2 linked regions of the Paraneptunicella aestuarii genome follow. The protein of the gene in region 1 interacts with the protein of each later gene in a pairwise test. Links are inferred from orthologs where the notes say so. Each region holds a gene or a part of one and is shown in the gene's direction. Other genes may lie near its edges. The genes, in order: rep and dnaB.

Region 1 (12,434 bases):
ATTATTAATTTGAACCTGGCACAACCAGAAGAAACAACACAACAAAAAGCTTTCCAAACAGCTTAACGCGATTTTTAGAACATCTCATTGCGAGTTGTTGTGTTGCCAGGCGGTATAAAATAGGAACAAAAATGGCTAAGAAACTCGCTGACTTAATTTGGTTTAACGGTGAAATCATTCCTTGGGAAAAGGCGACTGTGCACGTCATGACTCACGCGATTCACTACGGTTCATCAGTATTTGAAGGCATTCGCGCCTACAACACGCCTGACAGAGGTACATGTGTATTTCGTCTGGATGAACATAACCGACGTTTATTGGATTCTGCGAAGATTTATCGCATGACCATTCCATACACGTTGGAGCAAATTAACGACGCTACTAAAGAAATTATTCGTAGTAACAAACTGGAATCTGCTTATATCCGCCCAATCGCTTACTACGGCGATATTGGTATGGGTTTACAAGTTCCTTTTGGCACTGAAACTGATTTGGCAATTGCTGCATTCCCATGGGGCGCTTATTTAGGTGCAGAAGCGTTGGAAAACGGCGTTGATGCAGGTGTTTCTTCCTGGAATCGCCTGGCTGCCAACACTATGCCAACAGGCGCTAAAGCAGGTGGTAACTACCTGTCTTCTCAATTAATTTCTATGGAAGCGCGTCGCCATGGTTATGGTGAAGGTATTGCTTTGGATGTAAATGGCTACGTGAGCGAAGGTGCTGGCGAGAACCTGTTTATTATCCGTAACGGTGTGGTATCAACAACACCAAAAACAGCGGCGATTTTGCCAGGTATTACTCGTGATACCTGTATCACACTAATGAAAGACATGGGATTGGAAATCAGAGAAGAGAATATTCCAAGAGAAGCTCTATATCTGGCTGATGAAATCTTCATGTGTGGTACAGCCGCAGAAGTAACACCAGTACGCAGTGTTGACGGCATTAAAGTTGGCTCTGGTAAACGCGGCAAGATCACAGAGCAAGTACAAAGCACATTCTTTGGCTTGTTCAACGGTAAAACCGAAGATAAATGGGGTTGGTTAACGCCTGTAGAATGAAAGGGTTGAGACTCTATTATTGAGTGTTCGCACTTGCTCTATTCTATATTTACCTCATTAAAGGCTTATTGGCAGCACAGAAAAGATACTCTTCTTGACTGTGCTGTTGTGCTTCCTCGTGCGCTCAAATGCACAGTTGCAGTAACTAAGTCCAATTCACAATTAAAACAGTACGGCTTTTAGAATTATTGTTCTTCTAGCCGTATGGCTACTAACAATTATTTATTAAAGGTGTACTACAGTGGCAAGAAAACTCCGATCAGCTACTACTACTCATGGTCGAAACATGGCTGGTGCTCGTGCTTTATGGCGTGCAACGGGTGTAACTGATAATGATTTTGGCAAGCCCATCATTGCTGTAGCCAACTCCTTTACCCAATTTGTTCCTGGTCATGTGCATTTAAAAGACATGGGGCAACTGGTTGCAAGGCAGATCGAAAAGGCCGGTGGTATCGCAAAAGAATTCAATACTATCGCAGTGGATGATGGCATCGCGATGGGTCATAGCGGTATGTTATATAGCTTGCCTTCTCGTGAACTGATTGCGGATTCGGTTGAATACATGGTGAATGCGCATTGTGCTGACGCTATCGTATGTATCTCTAACTGCGACAAGATCACACCGGGAATGCTAATGGCTTCCATGCGTTTAAATATTCCGGTGATTTTTGTCTCGGGTGGGCCAATGGAAGCCGGTAAAACCAAGCTTTCCGACCAGATCATCAAGCTCGATTTGGTTGATGCCATGGTTGCCGCTGCCGACAGTTCAGTCAGTCAGGAAGATGCCGATCAAATTGAGCGATCTGCATGCCCAACCTGTGGTTCCTGTTCTGGCATGTTCACAGCGAATTCCATGAACTGCTTAACCGAAGCGTTAGGTTTGTCTCTTCCTGGAAATGGCTCTCTTGTTGCCACTCATGCTGATAGAGAAAAGTTGTTCTTAAAAGCGGGCGAGCAAATTGTTGAGCTGTGTAAGCGCTATTACGAACAGGAAGACGATAGTGTTTTGCCACGCAATATTGCTAATTTCAAAGCGTTTGAAAATGCCATGAGCCTGGATATTGCTATGGGTGGATCGACCAACACAGTTCTACATTTGCTAGCCGCTGCCGCTGAAGGCGAAGTGCCATTCACTATGCAAGACATTGATCGCCTTTCTCGCAAAGTGCCTCATTTATGTAAAGTGGCACCGTCGACCAACAAATACCATATGGAAGATGTACATCGTGCGGGGGGGGTTATTGGCATCCTGAATGAATTAGACAAAGCTGGATTACTGCATTCGGACACGAACCATGTTCTTGGAAGTTCATTAAAGAAGGTGCTTACTGATTGGGATGTACTTGAAAATTCAAATGACGGTGCGCGTACATTTTTTCAAGCTGGGCCTGCAGGAATTCGTACCACACAGGCATTCAGCCAGGATTGCCGTTACGACAGTGCCGATATCGACCGTGAAAATGGTTGTATTCGCAGTAAAGAATTTGCCTATAGCCAAGACGGTGGATTGGCCGTGCTATTCGGTAACATCGCTGAAAATGGTTGTATCGTTAAAACGGCTGGGGTGGATGAATCCATTCTGAAATTCAATGGTTCAGCCAAAGTCTTTGAAAGCCAGGAAGATGCCGTTAACGGCATTTTGAACGACGAAGTGAAAGCGGGCGACGCCGTTATTATCCGTTATGAAGGACCTAAAGGTGGCCCGGGAATGCAAGAAATGTTGTATCCCACTTCGTACCTGAAATCGAAAGGATTAGGTAAAGCTTGTGCTTTGATTACCGATGGACGCTTCTCTGGTGGCACATCGGGGTTGTCTATTGGACATTGTTCTCCCGAAGCGGCTTCTGGTGGCGCTTTGGCCTTGGTTAAAGATGGCGACCCCATCGAAATTGATATTCCTAATCGTAGTATTAATTTGATGCTTTCAGAGCAGGAATTGGCTGAGCGCCGTGAAGCGATGAACAACAGCGACAAGCCGTGGCAGCCTGCTACTCGGGTTCGTCCCGTTTCAACGGCTCTGAAAACTTATGCATTGTTGGCGACCAGTGCTGATAAAGGCGCAGTAAGAGATACCAGTAAACTGGAAGGTTAGACCCCTGAGGTAGCATATTAATGAGCAATGTAACCGAGTTTGAATATTTACAGAAAATCCTCAGGTCGCCGGTATACGATGTCGCTGTGAATAGCGACTTCGTAAAGCTAAACCGATTTTCGGAAAGCATGGGCAATGAGGTGTGGCTGAAACGTGAAGATCAGCAGCCCGTTAAATCATTCAAATTACGTGGAGCCTACAATCGAATTAGTCAGCTATCGCAAGCTCAGTTAGATGCTGGAGTCGTTGCAGCTTCTGCGGGTAATCATGCTCAAGGCGTTGCTTATTCCGCAGCTCGCAAAGGCATTAAGGCGACTATCGTGATGCCGGAAACCACGCCGGATATTAAGGTGGAAGCGGTTCGAAATTTTGGTGGTGATAACGTCAAAATCGTCCTGTTTGGCAGTAACTTTGATGCTGCCAATGCCAAGGCTTATGAGCTGGCCAAAGAGCAAGGACTGACCATGATCCCGCCTTTTGATAATGACGATGTTATTGCGGGACAAGGCACGATTGGTAAAGAGATTCTGGAGAAAAACCCGGATCTGGATATTTTATTTATTGCCGTTGGTGGTGGTGGTTTGGCCGCTGGCATTGCCACCTATGTCAAAGCCATTCGTCCTGATATTAAAGTGGTTGCTGTGGAAGCCGAAGATTCGGCTTGCCTGAAAGCCGCGTTGGAAGCCGGGCAGCCTGTTGATTTGCCTTCGGTTGGTATTTTCGCTGATGGTGTTGCGGTAAAACGCATAGGTGAAGAGCCTTTTCGACTTTGTCAGCAGTACGTTGACGAAGTGATTACAGTGAATTCCGATGAGATTTGCGCAGCGATTAAAGACATTTTCGATGACACCCGTGTGATAGCTGAACCTGCGGGAGCCTTGTCGATAGCTGCTATTCGCAAATATGTACGTGAAAACGACATCAAAGGGAAAAAGCTGGCGGGGATTTTGTGTGGTGCCAATATCAACTTCCACACATTGCGCTATGTATCAGAGCGTTGTGAATTAGGTGAGCAAAAAGAAGCGGTTTTTGCGGTGAAGATCCCGGAGCAAAAAGGCTCGTTCAAAAAGTTCTGCAAAATTTTGGGTGGTCGTTCCATTACCGAGTTTAATTATCGTTTTGCCAGTGATCGTAATGCGCACGTGTTTGTGGGCATTAAGTTACGAGAAGGGCTCAGTGAATTTAAACAATTAACTGACGCTTTGGAAGCGAACGGTTATCAGTGGTTTGACTTGTCCAATAATGAAATTGCCAAACTGCACGTAAGATATATGGTTGGTGGGCGCCCGCCAACATTGTTGAATGAACATATCTATTCCTTTGAGTTTCCAGAATCACCCGGTGCGTTATTGCGCTTTTTGGAAACCTTGGGCGATCGTTGGAATATCACACTATTTCATTATCGGAATCATGGTGCGGCACAAGGATTGGTATTGGCGGGGTTTGATATTCCGGACTTAGATCAGCAAGAATTTAATCAGTATTTGGAAAAATTATCGGGATATCTCTATCAGGAGCAGACAGATAACCCTGCGTATAAATTCTTCTTATCTGATTTAAACGGTGTGTTTTAATCGATTTTAATAAACATGGGAGTGACTGATGTTCTGGAAGAAGAAAGTCACTCGTTAGAAGAACAATTAGTTTTTAAACGAAATAGCAAAGGTTAAGAAGTAACAAGCCTGGTTAAATTAATATTAGCTGGAGCTTAAAGCTGTTGAGGTAGTAAGTATGAGTTTTGAGCTTTGGGTGACGTTTACACTGGCGACCTTGGTGATTCTGATGATTCCAGGGCCAACTATTATTTTGGTTGTCAGTAAGGCAATGCAGAATGGCTATCGTTCGGTAATGCCTTTGGTTGCCGGTGTGGTACTTGGTGATTTTGTTGCAATGACGCTATCACTACTTGGGCTAGGCGCTATCATGGCAACGTCAGCCACATTATTTTTAGTTTTCAAATGGTTGGGTGCTTTGTACCTGTTGTATTTAGGCTACAAATTATGGAAGACTCCCATTGAAGTAAACCCGGATGTTGTGAGCAAGAATAATGAATCTTCTTTTAAATTATTCCAGCATTCGTTTTGGGTCACTATGTTAAACCCCAAGAGCATCGCGTTCTTCGTGGCCTTTCTACCTCAATTTATACAGCCAGAGCATCCGGCCATTACACAAGTTATAGTGTTGGGCGGAACGTTTTTGGCACTGTCTATCGTTAGTGCGGGATTATATGGATTATTTGCCGGTAAACTGGCGACTAAAATTAAGCGAGCTGGTGTTCGACGCTGGTTTAACCGAATCGGCGCTTCTTCATTGATTGGCGCTGGAGTATTAACAGCAACAATGCAGCGCACTGCTTAGTAGCATTAAGGATCATCATCGAAGATGTAATGTGTGCCAACCGAAGCTGGATTGGTTGGCACGGAATTCAATTTTATCTGTAGGTTAGGCTTTAGGCTGGTTAACCTGTTTTTCTAACTCTTCTACACGCGCTTCCAAAGCTTCCAGTTTCTCTCGGGTGCGTTGCAAAACCATGGTTTGAACATCGAACTCTTCGCGGCTAACAAAATCCAAACGGCTTAGTTGTGACTGTAAAACTTGTTTGACCTTGCTTTCCACGCCTTCAGCCATTGTTTTAACGCCCGGAGGAATGCTATCTGCTACCTGTTTCGCCAGTTCTTCCAATTTTTTTGGTTCCAACATAGATAAAATCTCTTAATCTTTATGAGCCATGCCCGGATTGCTACTATTCCAAGGCTACTAATTTTACGTGTGATATTGGTTTCAGAGTCTAGCAAAAAACCAGGCTCAACAAAATTGATTGAAGCTGAATTGATTGCACTACTGTTTGTGGCAAGTTACAGGTAAAATCGCGCGTCCTAATGAAAGGGGTCTTATGAAACTTAATCCCAAACAGAACGAAGCTGTGAATTACATTTCTGGGCCATGCTTGGTATTGGCGGGCGCGGGGAGTGGTAAAACGCGTGTTATCACTAACAAAATTGCCCATCTTGTACAAAATTGTGATGTTCCTGCTCGCACTATTGTGGCTGTAACCTTTACCAATAAAGCTGCGCGTGAAATGAAAGAACGTGTTGCCGCTACCATGGGTAAGAAGGAAGCGCGTGGACTAAAAGTTTCTACCTTTCATACCTTGGGTTTGAACATCATCAAAAAAGAAGTGAAATCCTTGGGCTTGAAAGCCGGTTTTTCGTTATTCGATGATAGGGACAGCGTTGATCTGATTAAGGATCTCGCTGGAGATGAATTTGGTGACGATAAAGATCAGATTTCTATTCTGCAAAGCACAATTTCTAATTGGAAAAACGATCTGTTACTGCCTCAGCATGTCATTAATCAAACGCGAGATCCTCAGCAGCAGCTCTATGCCAGTATCTATGAAAAATATCAGCAGCATTTGAGATCTTATAATGCACTGGATTTTGATGATCTGATTTTAATGCCCACATTGTTGTTTAAAACCAATGAAGAAGTCAGGCAGCGTTGGCAGAATCGAATTCGCTATATTCTGGTAGACGAATATCAGGATACTAATACCAGTCAGTATGAGCTTATCCGTTTACTTGTGGGTGAAAGAGCGCGTTTTACCGTGGTTGGCGATGATGATCAGTCTATCTATTCCTGGCGTGGCGCTCGTCCGCAAAACCTGGCTTTGTTAAAAGAACACTACCCATCATTACGTTTGATTAAGTTAGAGCAGAATTACCGTTCTTCCGGGCGAATCCTGCACTGTGCCAATATTCTGATTGAAAACAATCCCCACGTTTTTGATAAGAAGCTTTTCTCTGAACTGGGTTACGGTGAGCAACTTCGAGTGCTGGAATGTAAATCGGAAGAGCACGAAGTTGAGCGAGTGGTCGCAGAATTGCTGGCGCATAAGTTCATGAACGGTAGTAGCTACGGAGATTATGCGATTCTTTATCGTGGTAATCACCAATCTCGCACCTTTGAAAAAGCGCTGACGCAAAACAAGATCCCGTACAAAATCAGCGGTGGCATGTCATTCTTCGGGCGTACCGAAGTGAAAGACATCATGGCTTATTTGCGATTGTTGGTGAATCAGGATGACGATACCGCCTTGTTACGTGTGATTAATACCCCTAGTCGCGGTATTGGGCGTGTGACATTAGAGAAAATCGGCGGATTAGCGCACCACTTGGAATGCTCCATGTTTGAAGCGGCATTGTCAGATCATATTAACCATGTGCTGAGTGGAAAAGCGCTAGATGCGGTCAAGGAATTTGGGCGTTGGATGGTTGAGCTTTCTGATAATGCTCAGCGAGGGGATACTGTTGCCGCTATTCGTGATTTGATTAAAACCAGCCGTTACGAAGAATGGCTGTACGAGACAAGTAGTAGCCCGAAAGCGGCTGAAATGGCGATGGCAAACATCAGTACGCTGTTTGGCTGGGTCAATGGCATGTTGGAAGGCAGCGATTTAGATCCGCCCATGACCTTGCAAGAAGTCGTCAACCGCTTGATGTTACGCGACATGATGGAAAAAGGGGAAAGTGAAGAGGATGTTGAAGCCGTGCAATTGATGACCTTGCATGCTTCAAAGGGGCTGGAATTCCCTTATGTTTTCATGGTGGGTATGGAAGAAGGCTTGCTTCCGCATCAAGCCAGTATCGATGAAGACAATATCGAAGAAGAGCGTCGCTTAGCCTATGTCGGTATTACCCGGGCACAACGAGAATTGTATTTCAGTTTCGCCAAAGAACGCCGCCAGTATGGAGAATTGATCCGTACTGAACCAAGTCGTTTCCTGTATGAATTACCTCAAGATGATTTGTCCTGGGAGCAGAAGCGTAAAAAGGACAGTAAGGAAGTGCGACAGAAGAAGGCTGAAATCGGGATCGCTAATCTTAGGAATATTTTGAAAGATTAGAGTCTATTTAATCTGAACTATGCCGATGCAGGGATGAATTCGGCGTCATCATAAGCTTCGCTTTCCACAGGAAGATGTTCGGCTTCCGCCAAAAACTTACCTTGTCCAAAACGGCAGTTAGCCGCTATCAGTGCTTTGCATTGCTCGTCATTTTCAATACCGTTGGCAATAACTTCAAAGCCAAAATGTTCTGAAATTTGCTGTACAGATTGAATGATTTTCAGGTTTTCGATACTGGCTGGCAGTGAACGTACAAATTTTCTGTCTATTTTGACGTAATCGAACGGGAAGGTGCACAGTGAATTTAACGAAGCCATACCATTACCGAAGTTGTCCAGTACCAGCGTCACGCCAGCTTCTTTCAGCTGCTGAACTGCTGCAAGCACCTGTTGAGATTTGCGATTGATATGTGTTTCGTCTATTTCTAACACCAGTTTTTCTGGATCAATGCCAGCATCAACAATGCGCTCAACAAGTTGGCTGACTTGCTTCGCCTGGATCAGATGATTGATCGATAAGTTAATGGCAACACGATGATTACGTTCCTCTCCCCCCGCATCTTTCCATACACGTAGCATCTGACAGGCTCGCTCAATCATGAAACGATCGATTTCCATTGTCATGCCAATATGTTCTGCTACACGCCAGAATTGTTCACGCTTGATTTTACCCAAAGTGGAATGTTGCCAGCGAACATAACATTCGAGATAAATAGGCTTATTGGTCGCCATATCGACAATGGGCTGGAAATAACAATCAAAGCTGCGAGTTTTCAGTGTCCGTCGGAACTCATTTTCCAGTTCCAGTTCTTCCAGTAAGCGTTCACGCATACTCTGGTCGAACATCACGTAACGACCACGTCCCATAGACTTGGCTTGGTACATGGCTGCATCGGCATCCCGAATGAGTTCACCAGCGTTTTTATACCAAGGTTCGATAAAGGCAATACCGATGCTACCGCCGGAATACATTTCTGTACTATCCAGACAGAATGCTTCACTCATGGCTTCGAGGATGCGTGATGCGACTTCTTCGGCATCTTCCTCGTTGTCAAAATTGTCGAGTAAGATAACGAATTCATCACCGCCCAAGCGAGCCAAAAGATCGTGGCCTCGAATGCAGCGAGCTATACGTTTACTGACTTCAATCAGGAACTTGTCACCTGCTTGATGGCCCAATGTGTCGTTAATCAGCTTGAAGCGATCCAGATCGATAAACAGGACGGCGAATTTGTTCTTGGGATAGCGTTTTTTGTTTGCGATGGCTAATTCAACCCGGCTGGTGAAAAGTGCCCGGTTGGGTAATCCTGTCAGGGTATCGTGATGAGCGTCGTGGATTAGCTTCAGCTCAATGTGCTTTCTTTCTTCAATCTGTTCTTTCAAGCTGGCATTGGCGCGGTGCAGCTCGTCGGTTCGCTCTTTGACTTTTTCTGCCAAATGCAGGTTATAAGCCTGAATGGATTCTTGAGCATGTTTTCGTTCCAGCGCTACCGCAATGTGGTGGGAGATATATCTCAGTAATTCCAAATCTCGTGGTTGATATTTGTATTTGTCATCGTAGGATTGAATTCCCACAACGCCAGACACTTCACCGTCTACAACTAAAGGTGTTCCTACCCAATAATTCCTTTCTTTCTCCATGCGCATGGCTACATCTCGATCAAGCTCGCCAGCATCGGCCAATTCAGTGGCTCGAACCGGGCCTATAAGTTCAGCTCGACCATGTCGAAGTACATATTCGGTGAGTCCTCGTCCTAAAGGCCGGGATTCAGCAGAAGCATTATTTTCGTCGTAGAAATATGGGAAATTCAGCATTCCCTTATTTTGATCCAGCGTTGCAATATAACAGTTTGGAGCATGAACCAAGCGCGCGAGGATCATGTGCAGGTTTGCATAGAAGTTTTCCATATCGCCATCAACTGAGGCTGAAAGCTCGGAAATTTCAAACAGTGCCTGTTGCAGATCTTCAATCTTTTGGCGTTCTTGAATTTCTTCCTGCAACTCGTCGTTAATTTGTCGTAATTGCTTGGTGCGTTCACGAATGGTTCGCTCAGTTAATTCACGGTTTTTAACTCTGTCTACCGAAGTCACAATGTGTTGCGACACGAATTGCAACACTTCCAAATCTTCTTCGCTGTAGCGAACCGATTCGTCATAACTTTGCACGACCATCGCACCGATGCATTTACTGCCTCGCTTTAACGGTACGCCTAACCAGTCTACTGAGGTTGTACCCAGGTCTGCGGCACCGACCTGCCTTTTTTTGTCTTCGTAATTTTCTTTGGTGAGGAAGAGGGGTTCACCAGTGGTAAGAACGTGCCCGGTAAAGCCTTTTTTCAGCTGTGAGGCTGGGATTTCATTGACTGTTAGCTCGTCAAACTCATCAACGAAATAAACAATATCTACCAGATCAGAGACTTCGTCATAGAAGGCGACGTAGAAGTTTTTGGCGTCCATGAAGCCACCGATAATTTCATGGAGAGCAGAGTACAGGCGTGGCAATTCGCTAACCGAGCTTGCTAACTCGGAAATTTGGAATAGAGCTTTTTGGATCAGCTCTTTCCGTTTGTACTTATCGGTGATCTGCTGTAACTGTGGAACAAGTTCCCGCAATTCCTCTTCGGAAAGTACTCCAGCAGGTATTTCTGTTGCCATATTACAAAAACGTTATACTCAAAAAATCGCCACTACAGCATTATACATAAACTACAACTAACAAAAAGGCTACATAAATGTAGCCTTTCGTGAAAGATCACGTAGTTTATCCACTTCTTACTACTAAATTGATTCCTTTCAAATACTTAAATCTTAGTTATATTCAAGCATATAATCGATCGCAGCTTTAATTTCGTCTTCGCTACAATCTGAACAAGCACCCATAGGTGGCATTGCATTAAAACCTTTCAATGCGTGCTCTAGTAGTTTATCTAAACCACGAGCATCTATACGAGGTTGCCATTCGGCTTTGCTAAAAGAAAGAGGTGCGCCAAGTGCTTTACTAGCGTGACAGCCAACACAGGAAGATTGATAAACTTGTTGACCAGTACGTGCGCCACCAGAACCTGCCGCCGCCGCACCTTTAACATGTACTTGTCCAACTGGTTTAATTCGATCAATCATCGCTTGATTATCATCAGCTGCAAATGCTGAACCTAAACCAATACCCGCTGCTACTAACATCAACACTAATTTTTTCACATTTCTCTCCAAATGAGGGTGCGCGTAGATATGTTAAATTTTTAGGGGCAAGATTATAACGCCTTATTGCCCCGTAACAAGAAATTAATCAGAAAATAAGCGATCTTGAACGGTCGTTACTTTCCATCTTTCGCGTTATATTTTGAAGTGTAAAAATATATTTACCATTTTTTCGTAAAAACAACATCTTTCCGTGCAGCAAAACTTTCAAAAATATCTACAGTAAGGAGTTGAGAATTTGCCGTCCGTTGTTCGTCGGCAGGTGTCGGGAACAATAAAATTCTCATGTAACACATTCAAAAAATGTTAAAGAGGACACGGAATATGGCTAACCACTATCATGGTTTAGCGCCCTTTAAAGGGCTAGAATTGCTACAGAGTTTTAATGACAGTGAACCCGGTCGCTTCGCGAGGCTTCTGCCAGAATTACCCCCACTCTATGTCAACCCACTTACGCTACATAAAATTGGTGAGGCCAATGGTGTGATGGAAGATAGAGGGCTACCTAATTTATCCAAAACAGTAGAGCTGGGACTTATCTTTTTTGGCCAGTTTATCGATCACGATATTACGCTGGACGACAGTTCATCTCTAAGTTCAAACAATGTCCCTTCTAAAGTCGATAATGTCAGAACGCCTACACTGGATCTGGATTCTGTTTATGGTGAAGGACCTGAAGCAAGTCCTTACTTATACAAAGACGGCTTATATTTGTTAACCGGTGCAGACTACGCTGGCAATTTTACCGATGAGCAATGGCTGAGACTGGCAGCGAAAGATTTGCCACGTAACCCGCTGGGTACAGCTATCATTGGTGATCCGCGAAATGATGAAAACCGCGTTATTTCTCAAATGCAGCTTGGCTTCTTGCGCTTTCACAACGCGGTTGTTGATAGCCTTAAAGATAGACCGGGTGCGCCAACGGGTTCTAAATTGTTTGAAGACGCTCGCCGAGTCGCAACCTGGCACTACCAGTGGGTAGTTCTGAATCACTTCTTGCGCACCATTTGTGGTGACTGGATCGTGGACGACATTTTGGCAAATGGGCGCAAGATCTATGTGCCTGAATACGAAGCTGATGGTGATGTTGAACCTTTCATTCCCATTGAGTTTGCGACTGCTGCCTATCGTTTCGGACATAGCATGATCGTGGAAAAATTCCGTGTTCAGCAGGGCGA
Region 2 (12,254 bases), 4.0 Mb from region 1 along the record:
GGCTGCCTGTAACTACTAATCCTTCTCAAGCCTGGAGTTTGCTGGTGGCTGCAAGTTTTGTGGGCACGTTGGCGGCGATGTACTTGCAGATGCTGTCTTTTGCTCATACGCCTGCGGCAGTAGTACAAACGCTTTTCGCCACCAGCGTATTGTTGTCGTTGCTCGTGGCGCGAGTGATGGGGGAATCTATACCTAAACGGGCTTTGTTGTGGTCAGGTGTTGCCGTTGCAGGAGTCATGATCTTGTTGGGGCAGGATTTTTTCATCAAAGTTCAGGCAATGTTTTAGTTCTCTATTCGTAATTCTCTATTCGTAATATGAAGCTTTAAGAATTCCGTGACGTTCCACGCTTATGCCCAAGGCTTGGTGTTGATGAATTAATGCTTGTGTTTTAAGCAGAACTTAACGTATACTTCGCGCCCTTAAATCAGCCGACATTCAACCGTTCCTTGCCTTCACATAGTGTGGCTGAGCTATACAAGGCACTAACCGTAAGGAGCTTACAATGCGTCATTACGAAATCGTATTTATGGTTCACCCTGATCAGAGTGAACAAGTACCTGGTATGATCGAAAGATATACAGGTATCCTGACTGCCGATGGTGGCAAAATTCACCGTTTGGAAGATTGGGGCCGTCGTCAACTAGCCTATCCTATCGAGAAGCTGCACAAAGCTCACTATGTATTGATCAATGCAGAAGCTACTTCTGAAGCGGTCGATGAGCTGGAAACTGCTTTCCGTTTCAACGATGTAGTGCTGCGTAACATGATTATGCGTACTAAAAATGCTGTTACTGAGCCATCACCAATGGCTAATGATAACAAGCCTGAGCATCGTGAAAGACCTGCTAAACGAGATGACGCGTCTTTTGAAGCCGCATCTGACGAAGCATAAGAATTAGGATAGAGGAAATAAAAAATGTCTAACTATTTCAGACGTCGTAAATTCTGCCGCTTCACTGCTGAAGGCGTGCAAGAGATCGATTACAAAGACATCGGTTTGTTGAAAAACTATGTCACTGAGAATGGCAAAATCGTACCTAGCCGTATCACTGGTACTAGTGCTAAATATCAACGTCAGTTGTCAACGGCTATCAAGCGTGCTCGCTTCTTGGCTTTGTTGCCTTATACTGATTCTCACAAGTAATCGTCATTGGCGAATTTAACGAGGTAGCAAGATGAATATCATTCTACTAGACAAAATTGCCAACTTGGGCGGTTTGGGCGACACAGTAACAGTTAAAGCAGGTTACGCACGTAACTTCTTGTTCCCACAAGGTAAAGCTGTTCCTGCAACTAAAGATAACGTTGAAAAATTCGAGCAACGTCGTGCAGAGCTTGAAGCGAAAATTGCTGATGTATTGGCAAACGCTAAAGCAAAAGCTGAGCAAATTGCTAGCCTGGGCGAAGTAACTATTGCTTCTCCAGCAGGTGACGAAGGCAAATTGTTCGGTTCTGTTGGTACTCGCGATATCGCCGAAGCTGTTACAGCTGCTGGCGTTGCGGTTGCCAAGTCTGAAGTGCGTATGCCACACGGTACTATCCGTGATGTTGGTGAGTACGAAATCGACTTGCAATTACATTCAGAAGTATTTGCTCCAATCAAAGTGGTTGTGATCAAAGAAGCTTAATTGCTTTTTACTTCGGATTTCAAAAAGCATCAACTCGTAAGAGTTGGTGCTTTTTTCGTTTTAGGCCATTATTTTTTTATTTTTCATTTAAACCTTTCTGAATTGATTGGCGACTAACCTTTCAAATATTAAATCCCATTGTGTATTGGCGAATAACATAAACATCGGAACATTGGTTTGGCAGTAGCAAAAACATCCCACGACAATATCGTGCCGTTGCCACAGATTAATCATTTGATTGAGGCAAGTAGGCAAGGTGATCGCAAGGCTTTCCATGAGCTTTATAAAATGCATGTGGGTAGGGTTTATGCGTTGTGCTTGAGGCTAACCGGGCAGCAAGCTATGGCGGAAGAAGCTACACAGGAAGTGTTTATCCAGGTGTGGAAAAAATTGGGGAATTACCGAGGTGAGAGCCAATTTAAAACCTGGCTGCACAGTGTGGCCTCGAATGTGACCATTTCATATTTACGTTCACAAAAGAGCTTTTGGCAGAATTTGTTTAATCTGGAAGACAGTGAAGCTGACATGAGCCCCGAACAAGGCTCTTGTGATGAGGTGGATTTAGAACAGTACGTTTCCCGATTACCAGAGCGAGCCCGCATAGTATTTGTGTTACATGCACTGGAAGGATATCGCCATGAAGAGATTGCCGACATGATGAATATTGCCGTGGGCTCCAGTAAGGCGCAGTTTCACCGCGCCAAGCAATTAATTAAATCCTGGATGGGGTATGCAGATGAAGAAGTTTGAGCAGGATTTGCAGCAACGAATTAATGAAATGCCTAACAGCATTGAGCCTGAGCGCGATTTATGGACAGGCATTGATATTGCGATTACTGAGTCATCGACGCAGGTTTCTTCTAGATATGAAGATGATAGAAGATGGTTTTCCAGCATTCGTCAGCCTATGTTTGCCTTTGCGATGGCTGCTAGTGTGGTATTTGTTGCGGTACTGATGTGGGCAAATTATTCAAATGTACCTGAAACAAGTAATTACCCTACGTCTGAGCAATTAGTTCAGATGTTGGAAGAACAGCATCAACAGCAAAAGCAGGCTTTATTAGCCAGCTATGAAGGGCAGAGCGCAGTGACCAATAATTGGCAGGAACAGCTTCAAGAGCTGGATGATGCCGCTAAAGCTATCAAACTCGCTTTGCAAAACGACCCGAATAACATGGCCTTGTTAAAAATGTTGCAACAGGTGCACCAGCAACAAATCTCATTAATTGAAACCGTTTATGAGCCGAAATGGCAGCAGATATAACTGTTGTCAGGATCAGGAGAGACAGAATGAATCGTATGAATAATAGTATTTTTCCCAGCTTCTTTTTTCTTAGCGCTTTATCAATGTTCAGCTTTAGTGCGCTTAGTGGAGAAAAAGTGGATGCCACTTTGGAAGCGAAAGCTGGCGACTTTATCGAGATTGAGCACCTCAATGGTAAGGCTAAAATCACCGGTTGGGATAAGGAGTTGATACAGGTAAAAGGTGAGCTGGATGATAACGCTGAGGAGTTTGTTTTTCGACGCACTGACTCAGGTATTGAAATTAAAGTTGAAATGCCTCGAAACAATCGCCAATCGCGTAATGGCGGTGGTGATGATTTGGAGATTTTCGTACCACGTAATGGGCCTGTAAGTTATACCAGTGTGAATGCCAATGTGACCTTGGATAAATTACATTCTGGCGTTGGGGTTGAAACGGTTAATGGCAAAATTAACCTGAGCGATGCGCAAGGTAAAATTCGGATTGAGTCTGTGAATGGAGATGTGTCTAGCAAGCAGCTAAATGGCGATGTTCGAATTGAAACGGTAAACGGCAGCATTGATGACAAGCAATCTGAGGCTCGCGAAGCCCACTTTAGTGCGGTTAATGGGCATATTGCCTCTGATATTAAGAGCAAAGAAGTGAGCGTCGAAACTGTTAATGGCCACATTGATTTAAAGCTGGATAGAATTGATCGACTTGAAATTTCTACGGTGAATGGTCAGGTGGAAGCTCAGTTTGCACCGGTAAAAGACGCGGATATAGAAGTGAGCAGTGTCGGTGGCAAAATCCAATTAGCTGTACCTCGGGATGTTTCTGCTCGATTCAAAGTGGAAGCGCATGCGGGGGGACGTATTGTAAATGAGATCACTAAAGATGAGCAGCAACGTGATCGCTATGGTCCCGGCAGATGGTTAAATTTCACTACTGGAGAGGGAGAAGCTGAGGTTTCTGTTTCAACAGTGAGTGGTAAGGTGCTACTTAAAAAAATAGACTAACCTTTTGAATAATAAATATATTGTTTAGAATAATAATAGAGCAAAGCCAAGGATGGCAGCGGTTTTTTAGTGATGCACTTTTTTTTAAATGCTTTTAAGGAAAACTGGCTAAGGAGAGTGTATTCTAGGATAATGAAACGTTGAGGTAAGTTGACGAGATTAGTAACGTGAAAGGTGTGCCAGCCAAAGATCCTGAATCCAAGGTCGCAAAGCTAAAAATTCCCCCCCATTCTATTGAAGCCGAGCAATCGGTGTTGGGAAGTATGCTGATTGCTCCAGATTCATGGGATAAGGTAACCGACGTATTAATTGACGTTGATTTTTACAACCGTTCTCACCAATACATCTATCGTTCTATCATTCGATTATTAGAGCGTAACCAACCTGTAGACCTGGTTACGGTATCGGAAGATTTGGAACATCATGAGCAGCTTGTCGAAGCGGGTGGCTTTGCCTACCTTGGTGAGTTGGCTAAAAATACTCCCAGTGCCGCAAACGTTGTGGCGTATGCTGAAATCATTAAAGAACAGGCCATTCGTCGCGAGTTAATTGGCGCGGCGAATGAAATCTCAGAAGCCAGTTTTAACCCAGAAGGGCGAGCCAGTAGTGACATTCTGGATCTGGCTGAAAGCAAAGTATTTGAAATTGCAGAAAAGCGAACCACTCAAAGTGAAGGCCCTCAGCCCTTAAAACAGATTCTTGGTGCGACCATCGACCGTATTGACTCGTTAGCGAAAGCGGGAAGCGAGATCACCGGGGTTTCGACGGGTTATGTCGACTTGGATAAGAAGACCAGTGGCTTGCAGCGCTCGGATCTAATTATCGTGGCAGCACGTCCTTCAATGGGTAAAACCACATTTGCCATGAACTTGTGTGAAAATGCTATGTTGACGCAGGATAAACCTGTGTTGGTATTCAGCCTTGAGATGCCCTCTGAGCAGATTATGATGAGGATGTTGGCTTCTGTTGGCAGGGTAAACCAAACCAGTGTTCGTACAGCACAATTGAACGATGAAGATTGGGTGAAATTATCGGATGCCATGAAGCTTATGGCGGAAAAGAATAACCTCTTTATTGATGATTCCTCGGGTTTGACGCCCATGGATGTGCGCACCAGAGCTCGTAAGATTGCCAGAGATCATGGTGGTATTAGTTTGATCATGGTGGACTATTTGCAGCTAATGCGAGCGCCACAATTTTCTGATAACAGAACCTTGGAAATTGCCGAGATTTCCCGCTCTCTTAAAGCGTTGGCAAAAGAATTGGAAGTGCCTGTGGTGGCGTTGTCACAGCTTAACCGTAGTTTGGAACAACGTGCGGATAAACGCCCGGTAAACTCAGATTTGCGTGAATCAGGTTCTATCGAGCAGGACGCCGACTTGATCATGTTCATTTACCGTGATGAAGTTTATAACGAAAATTCTCCCGACAAAGGCGTAGCCGAGGTTATTATCGGTAAGCAGCGTAACGGCCCTATTGGTACAGTGCGCCTGACTTTCCAGGGGAAATTTTCCCGATTTGATAATTATGCTGCACCCGCTATGATGGATGATTACTAGCCAGTATAGCGGTGTGTTAGTCGTTTATTGATTATTTGCAGATTTTTCTGCGAGGTAACTACCTGATGAAACAGGTTTTTCTCAGTGTCCTGGCAATATTGTCCCTGTTTGGATGTCAAACGACAAGTGAGCGCTTACAGGTTCAGTATCAGCTTAAATATCAGATGTTATTGGAAAATATCAAGAGTCAGTCTCCCGACGCCGATTTTCTCGGTCTTCGTATGGCTTATACCGATACGATTCACTATGACCCATACGGTGTCGTTTCCCAAAGTGTGATAGAGGAAGCGTTTGCTCGCTTTGATGAAAAGGATTACCAGGGATGTGTGAATCAGGCTGACAAGATATTGAGTACGGCTTATATCAGCATGGATGGACACTATTTGGCGATGGTGTGCCATTTGGAGCTTCATAATGAAGAGCGCGCCAACTATCACCAGTACGTGTTAAATGGCTTGTTCTCTTCTATTTCTAGTGGCGGTAATGGACGTACTTTCGAATCAGCTTATACGACAATCAGTATCGGAGAACTAAAAACCTTTCTTGGCATGTTAGGGTTGGAAGTAAAAGAGCAGGGGCTCAGGTTTCATAAAGGCAAGCCCTACGATGTGATGACGGTGATGGAATCGGAGATTGAAGAAGAATTTGATCTCTACTTTGATATTTCCATTCAGTTGGAAAAAGGCTACGGCGACCTATAATTTTATTCTGAACAGATATAGCTGCTATTGACCCTGAATGGTGGCTAAAATACGACGTTTACCACCGTAATCTCGATGTTCCCCTAAATAAATACCTTGCCAGGTTCCCAATGCCATCTCCCCATTGGATATTGGGATACTCACGCTATTTCCTAGCAGGCTTGCTTTAATATGAGCGGGCATATCATCTGCCCCTTCGTAAGTATGCTTGTAATAGGGAGCATTCTCGGGAACCATTCTGTTTATATGTGCTTCCATATCACTACGCACTGTGGGGTCGGCATTTTCATTTATAGTGAGACTGGCGCTGGTGTGTTGAATGAAAAGGTGCAACAAACCTACCTGTACGGAGTGTAACTCAGGTAACTGTTGCTGAATTTCACGAGTGATGAGATGAAAGCCTCGTGATTTTTCATTCAGTTGAATGGTTCGTTGGATCCACATGCATTAAAGCTCTTGAGTACGTCAACGGGAACGCGACTGCAATGCGTTCCTTTAATGGCAAAACTTAAGGTTTAAGCTTTTTCGAAACAAATTTCGATAAATGCACGACCAGCTTCCCCCTTGAAAGGAAGAATGAGCTTAGGGCCATCTACTCGATGTGAAATTGTGTGATTTTTACCGCTTACTACAACGGGGGTCGCCATACCGAAATCAAATCCGCTTTCTCCTAGTGTATTTTTGGCACCACCAGCCACCATATTGGTCAGTTCACCGACCAAATCAATCACCTCAGCGTTAATTGTAGTGGGCTTCTCTCCCAACATCTTGCTCATGATATCTAGTGCCAGTGGAGCCTCAAAGGTAATGGAGAATGAGCCTTTGAGTTGGGGGCCTGTCATACCTAGCAAACCGGTGACATCACCGCAAGCCAGATCGTCTTCCTTTTTCTTTGGAGCTTCAGCGGTGAGGGTCATCATCGCCATTGTTTCCAGTACGTTTTTAAATGCCGCTATAAAAGGATTGATAAATTCTGCATTCATATTGGTCGTTTTTTCCGTTGCTAGTCAGTCTCAATAAGGAAACAAGTTGTATTCAAAAAGCTAATCATACTGCTGAGATGTTCTGAACTATCAAGTTGTTTTAACTTATGTGAATGGTAAAAATATTTCATTCACAAGTAAATGTGTAATTTGAAATCATATTCAAGCGTTAAAACTTTATGTATAGAGCGAGAAAGCAAACATCCCGCATTTTTATCGTTCTGGGTTTAACGCTATTGGTACTTTCTGATTTCAATCTTGGTCTTTTAATTAAAGCACATTATGTGCCATTGATGAGTCAGAATATCGACACATTGAGAATATTGCCATCAAATGCCATCTATTTTGATGTTCTGACTACATCACTGACAATGAGAGCACACTCCGTGAGCTTCAATTGTTTGTCTGGTGACTCGAAACCCAACCGACTGCGCTTGTTTTTCAAGCTTGTCTTGTAATCCGTCAGATTGAATTTCCTGAACATTTCCGCATGTATCACAAATCAGGAATTGTACCGGATGGCTGCAACCAAAATGGTGACAGGCGATAAACGCATTATTCGATTCGAGTCGGTGGATCATACCTAATTCCAAAAGGAATTCTAAAGCTCGATATACTGTGGCTGGTTTTGCTGAGTCTTCTGTTTTCTTTAGTTCATCCAGCAAATCATAGGCGCCGACAGCATTCTGATGACTTAAAAGAATGCTGTATACCTTTTCTCGTAAGGCTGTAAATCGTACACCTTTCGATTCACAGAAATGACGAGCTTTTTTAATTAATACTTGTTGATCCATGAGTTACTTTAGTCACTGGTATGGCGACAAGTCTAACATAGCATGGCGGTGATGTGTCTATTGTAATAATGAATAGATTTGTAAGTATTGGGTTAGATTTAGGCGAGTTTACAACCATTGGGAACCTTTGTGTCTGGAACCGCGAGAACTACCTCTCTATCGTTACGATAAAACCCGGTTACCAGGCATTCTGACATGAAGGGGCCGATTTGTTTTTTCGGAAAATTAACTACGGCAATGATTTGCTTACCTGGTAATTCTTCCAATGAGTAAACTCGGGTTATTTGAGCACTGGATTTTTTGATGCCAATGTCGGTTCCGAAGTCAATAGTGAGCTTATAAGCCGGATTTCTGGCTTCAGGAAAGGGTTCGGCAGTAATAATAGTACCCACTCTTAATTCTACTTTCTGGAAATCATCCCAACTTAAGTTGTTCATGCAAATACGCCATATATTGATAAAGGAAGCGATAATAATAATGAGCTTTTATTTTCTTTGTGTGCGGAAGAGGCGCTTTACTGAGCGGAAAAGACGGACATGCTAATTTTGACTATGCCGTTTGGGTGGATGTCCAAAGAATGCCTTATATTGCCGGCTAAAGCTGGAAGGGGAGGTGTAACCTACCTGTTCTGCAATGAGATTCACGGGCGTATCAGTATTGGTAAGCAGGGCTTTGGCTTTTTCCATTCGACATTGAGTTAAATATTGGTGGCAAGTTGTGCCTATGTGCTCTTTAAACAGCACTTTAAATTGAGTTTGACTTAGATGAACCTGACGAGATAAATCATTAATGCTATGAGGAATAGATAGGTTTTTATGAATGATGTTCAGGGCATTTTCGATGCGTTTATCAATTTTTGCATGTGTGGCCTGCTGCGTGAGGAGTTGTTCAAATAGCTGGTACATGCTGTGTTGTAATTGATCAGGAATGGGTTGAGTTAGCTGTTCCTCTATAAATTGGATAAATCGTAGCAAGGTTGAAGAAATGCGGAATTTGGGGGGATTAAGCTCCAGAATATTTTCCGGTAGTGTGGGAGTATCGACGACAATAAATCTGGCTTCGTGATGAGCCTTAAAACCATGCCGTTGATTCGCTTGAATAACTATACACTCGCCAATATTTACACTTCCGTGAAAATTATTCACTGTCATATCAATGGTGCCATATATTGGAAAAACCAATTGATGGTAGTTGTGAATGTGGCTGCTTAGTCGTTTTGTGTATGAACGAATAGAAAAGTGTTTCATTTTAGCCTGATGTGATGGTCGTGTTCAGTAATGTGTATATTCAGCACGCTTGTGATACCCATTAATAGTAGGGCATAAGGAGTGTTTAGCAATGGATGCGAGTTGGATGTTTTTGAGTTGCAGAAAAACAGGCGAGAGGCTGAAGCACTCTCACCGTAAGAATTTGTTTTTGCTATTAGCTGGTTTTTTCTGTTTAGAACCAATTAAATATCAATTCATACCAGACGGTTGTACAGTTGTTTTCAGGGTCACCACCTAGTGCTCCACCTGTTGCCATTGCGGCGTTTGATAACGTTAACGTAGAAACCAATAATGCGGTGATTACAGCTTTTTTCATAATTTCCTCTCTTCGGTTACAAATGAATATGAGTGGGTCTAAATCCACATTATGGAATGCAATCCACAGAGAAATTATGAAGGGTTGAGATTGAATTGAATAGATTAAACTTTAATCATTCTGGCATTGATACTTTTAATACTCTGATCCACCAGTAACAACAATGTCACCACTGTTATGCTGTGAACGACATAGGGAAAAGAATAATAAACGTACAGGATTTGTTTCTTAAGGAGTATGTGCCTAACCATGTATTCCAATACCATGGCTATATTAACCCAGATGTAAACCTTGCAGAGTTCGTAAATATAATAATCCATATCAAGTGAACGAGCCTTTCCTGGAAAATGACGCTTAGTCCAGAGTTCTCGCATCCAGATCAGTTTCCTGACTAGCATGGAATTTGTAATAAGTAGTACATGCCACCATACAACAGGCGCTTTGTAATCAGTGTAATACCAGTAAAATTCAGCAGAAATTGAAATGGCTAATATGATTCCAAGGGGATATCGAAATGGGTCAAATCGGATTTTATATAGGCCGACGGTACAACATAGGTAAATCATAGCTTTGATAGGAATAAACTGGCTGTGAATGAAGACATATCCAGCTTCTTCTACAAGGCGTTGTGCTCCTAACAGAGCAATTATGCCTACCATGTTGATGTCTTTTCTGACGAAAAAACCAACGGTTAATATGATGAGGATGTAAAGACGATCAAAGAGTTGTGCATTACCAAAGGTGTAGATTCCGGCTGAGACCAGAGATAATGCAATGAATGTGCGTACAAACTTTTCAACAACAGGAGAAAAAAACAAATTATATATGAAGGATCTTTGTGATCAGACCGACAAATCGCTCTTTGGTTCTCTGAGTTATACCTCTTTGTTTGCAGACTTTCCACCATTTTTCTACAGTTGCCAGTTCCAGAGATTCCATTGCACTTAAATGACAATTTTCTATTGCAACGACAGTTTCCCTACTGAGGCCCAGCCGATCAGCAAGTTCTTGCTGAGTAAACTTTCCTGGAACTTCTTTTCTTACCTGCTTTAAGGTCGCGGAAAGCTCAATGTGTTCTTGCTTTGTACTATATAAAGTGCCAGACATATTTATTCACTAACCCAAAATGAATTTACGTAATAACAAAAATCGCAGTATAAAACTGTATAACTTCTATACAATGTTAGCAGCTTAAACATGATCGCGCTTGGTGGGTATAAAAATAACCGAAAAGTTATTAACATGTAGGTATGTTTCGCGATATTGCTTAAACAATGCGTTTTTGTCAGATCTCCTAGTGGACATATTTTAATCTAGAACTTTAGATATGTGAATTCAAATCCATACTTTTATTGTGGTTTGAAAAAAACTGTTTGATTCTTAAACTTAATTTTTATTTATCCCGCTGGTTTACCTGTTGATAAATTTTATCTAGCTGTAAAAATAGCGAATGCTCTCATTGAATGTTAGAGAGCGATAAAACCGGAATACAGGTCAAGGTAGATACACCTTTCATGGACATGAAAATGGGAAAGCTGTATTGATAATATTTCAGTTTTCCCAACGTGAAAATTGCAGGGGTATTATCTATGCATTTATATGTTCTATACCCTCAAGTAGAGCATTCATATCTTTTTTTACATTTCGAAGATTATCGCCGATAAGCCATAGAAGATTTGACAAAGTGTCCTCATTTAACGAGGTAAACTGGTCATTTGCTGAGGTCGCGATTAAGACAGCTTCAGTCTGGCTTAATGTTTTTTGCATATTTTCAATGAGTTCAATGATATCCATAAGTAACTTCTTAGTCCGTGTAACATATTGATTTTCATAATACTAAAGTTACTGAGTAAAAATATTTACAAAAATGCTCTCAGTGAGTAATTAACTTTACAATATTTTTTTATCTGGACAGTCTCCTTGACTCTTTTACATAGGATGGTGAATATGAATCTGATAAAAATAAAAGGAATTGACATTCGTCGTATCCGAAATGGCCCTCCAAAAGTTTCTGCACAAAAATTGGCTGATTTTGTTGGGGTTAGTCGTAAAACCATTGTTAATTGGGAAAATGATGTTGGCTGCCCAAGTATTATTCAATTCGCCAAGATATGTTTCTACTGCAAGATAAGTGTTGGTAAGTATCTTATGGCGGTAGAACAAAGACGTGATGAAGAGAAAGTCATCGATCTGCTTTCGGTCAGGAAAGATGATTAAGTATTTTCTATATGTGGTTATAGCATCAATAGCATTTGGATTTGCTTATCGGGGTGAACATCAACTCGTCGATCTTGTTTACATTGCATCATGTGGTTTGGTTATTGTGAGTAATTTTCGTTATGTCAATGTTGTCTCTCTTGCAACAATACTGATGTTTACAAAATTGTTTGAGCTGGTTTTGTACGAGAATCTGTTTCTTTATTTCAATGCCTATGGTTTGTATTTTTCGTATGTGCTCATTGATTTGTTTGTAATGATTTTGATTTATTTCAGAGTGCCTATTACTAGAGGTATACATGAAAGCATGGGATGGCATATGGATGAGGATGAGTGGTTTACAACTAACACTGATTTGTTGCTGGCGCTAATGCAAATGCTTCATCTGCTAATTGGCGTATTGATGCTTATTGAGCATTTGTTAAGAAATCTTGATGATATTTATATTCCTTCATTTTTTAAGTTATTTTTGTCCTCTGAGTTTGTCGACGGTATTACTTGTTGGTTAGCCAGTAACTGTCGGT

The links.
Region 2: the proteins of rep (region 1) and dnaB interact in binary tests that used the Escherichia coli proteins (3 or more experiments, as listed by UniProt). The link is inferred for Paraneptunicella aestuarii from one-to-one orthologs.

Annotation. Positions count from the first base shown.
Region 1 is NZ_CP074570.1:186,775-199,208, forward strand. Bases 5,565-8,552 are described here. They hold rep (DNA helicase Rep), read left to right. Parts: upstream 5,565-6,046; coding sequence 6,047-8,059; downstream 8,060-8,552. Other genes in these bases: ubiK (ubiquinone biosynthesis accessory factor UbiK), read right to left, coding at 5,596-5,853; KIH87_RS00835 (sensor domain-containing phosphodiesterase), read right to left, coding at 8,077-8,552. In the rest of the region: KIH87_RS00800 (ACT domain-containing protein), read left to right, coding at 1-66; KIH87_RS00805 (branched-chain amino acid transaminase), read left to right, coding at 132-1,061; ilvD (dihydroxy-acid dehydratase), read left to right, coding at 1,348-3,153; ilvA (threonine ammonia-lyase, biosynthetic), read left to right, coding at 3,174-4,727; KIH87_RS00820 (LysE family translocator), read left to right, coding at 4,885-5,511; more of KIH87_RS00835, read right to left, coding at 8,553-10,713; KIH87_RS00840 (c-type cytochrome), read right to left, coding at 10,867-11,256; KIH87_RS00845 (peroxidase family protein), read left to right, coding at 11,581-12,434. UniProt on the Escherichia coli protein: Rep helicase is a single-stranded (ss)DNA-dependent ATPase involved in DNA replication; it can initiate unwinding at a nick in the DNA. It binds to ssDNA and acts in a progressive fashion along the DNA in the 3' to 5' direction.
Region 2 is NZ_CP074570.1:4,178,160-4,190,413, reverse strand. The notes cover bases 3,448-6,255. They hold dnaB (replicative DNA helicase), read left to right. Parts: upstream 3,448-4,059; coding sequence 4,060-5,451; downstream 5,452-6,255. Other genes in these bases: KIH87_RS16270 (secondary thiamine-phosphate synthase enzyme YjbQ), read right to left, coding at 6,177-6,255; KIH87_RS16275 (DUF4919 domain-containing protein), read left to right, coding at 5,517-6,152; KIH87_RS16285 (DUF4097 family beta strand repeat-containing protein), read left to right, coding at 3,448-3,892. In the rest of the region: KIH87_RS16315 (DMT family transporter), read left to right, coding at 1-287; rpsF (30S ribosomal protein S6), read left to right, coding at 505-894; rpsR (30S ribosomal protein S18), read left to right, coding at 919-1,146; rplI (50S ribosomal protein L9), read left to right, coding at 1,178-1,630; KIH87_RS16295 (RNA polymerase sigma factor), read left to right, coding at 1,808-2,380; KIH87_RS16290 (hypothetical protein), read left to right, coding at 2,367-2,894; more of KIH87_RS16285, read left to right, coding at 2,921-3,447; more of KIH87_RS16270, read right to left, coding at 6,256-6,596; KIH87_RS16265 (chemotaxis protein CheX), read right to left, coding at 6,668-7,135; KIH87_RS16260 (transcriptional repressor), read right to left, coding at 7,498-7,929; KIH87_RS16255 (tRNA-binding protein), read right to left, coding at 8,028-8,366; KIH87_RS16250 (AraC family transcriptional regulator), read right to left, coding at 8,469-9,176; KIH87_RS16245 (hypothetical protein), read right to left, coding at 9,370-9,513; KIH87_RS16240 (hypothetical protein), read right to left, coding at 9,618-10,331; KIH87_RS16235 (helix-turn-helix domain-containing protein), read right to left, coding at 10,333-10,620; KIH87_RS16230 (hypothetical protein), read right to left, coding at 11,101-11,307; and 2 more genes. UniProt on the Escherichia coli protein: The main replicative DNA helicase, it participates in initiation and elongation during chromosome replication. Travels ahead of the DNA replisome, separating dsDNA into templates for DNA synthesis.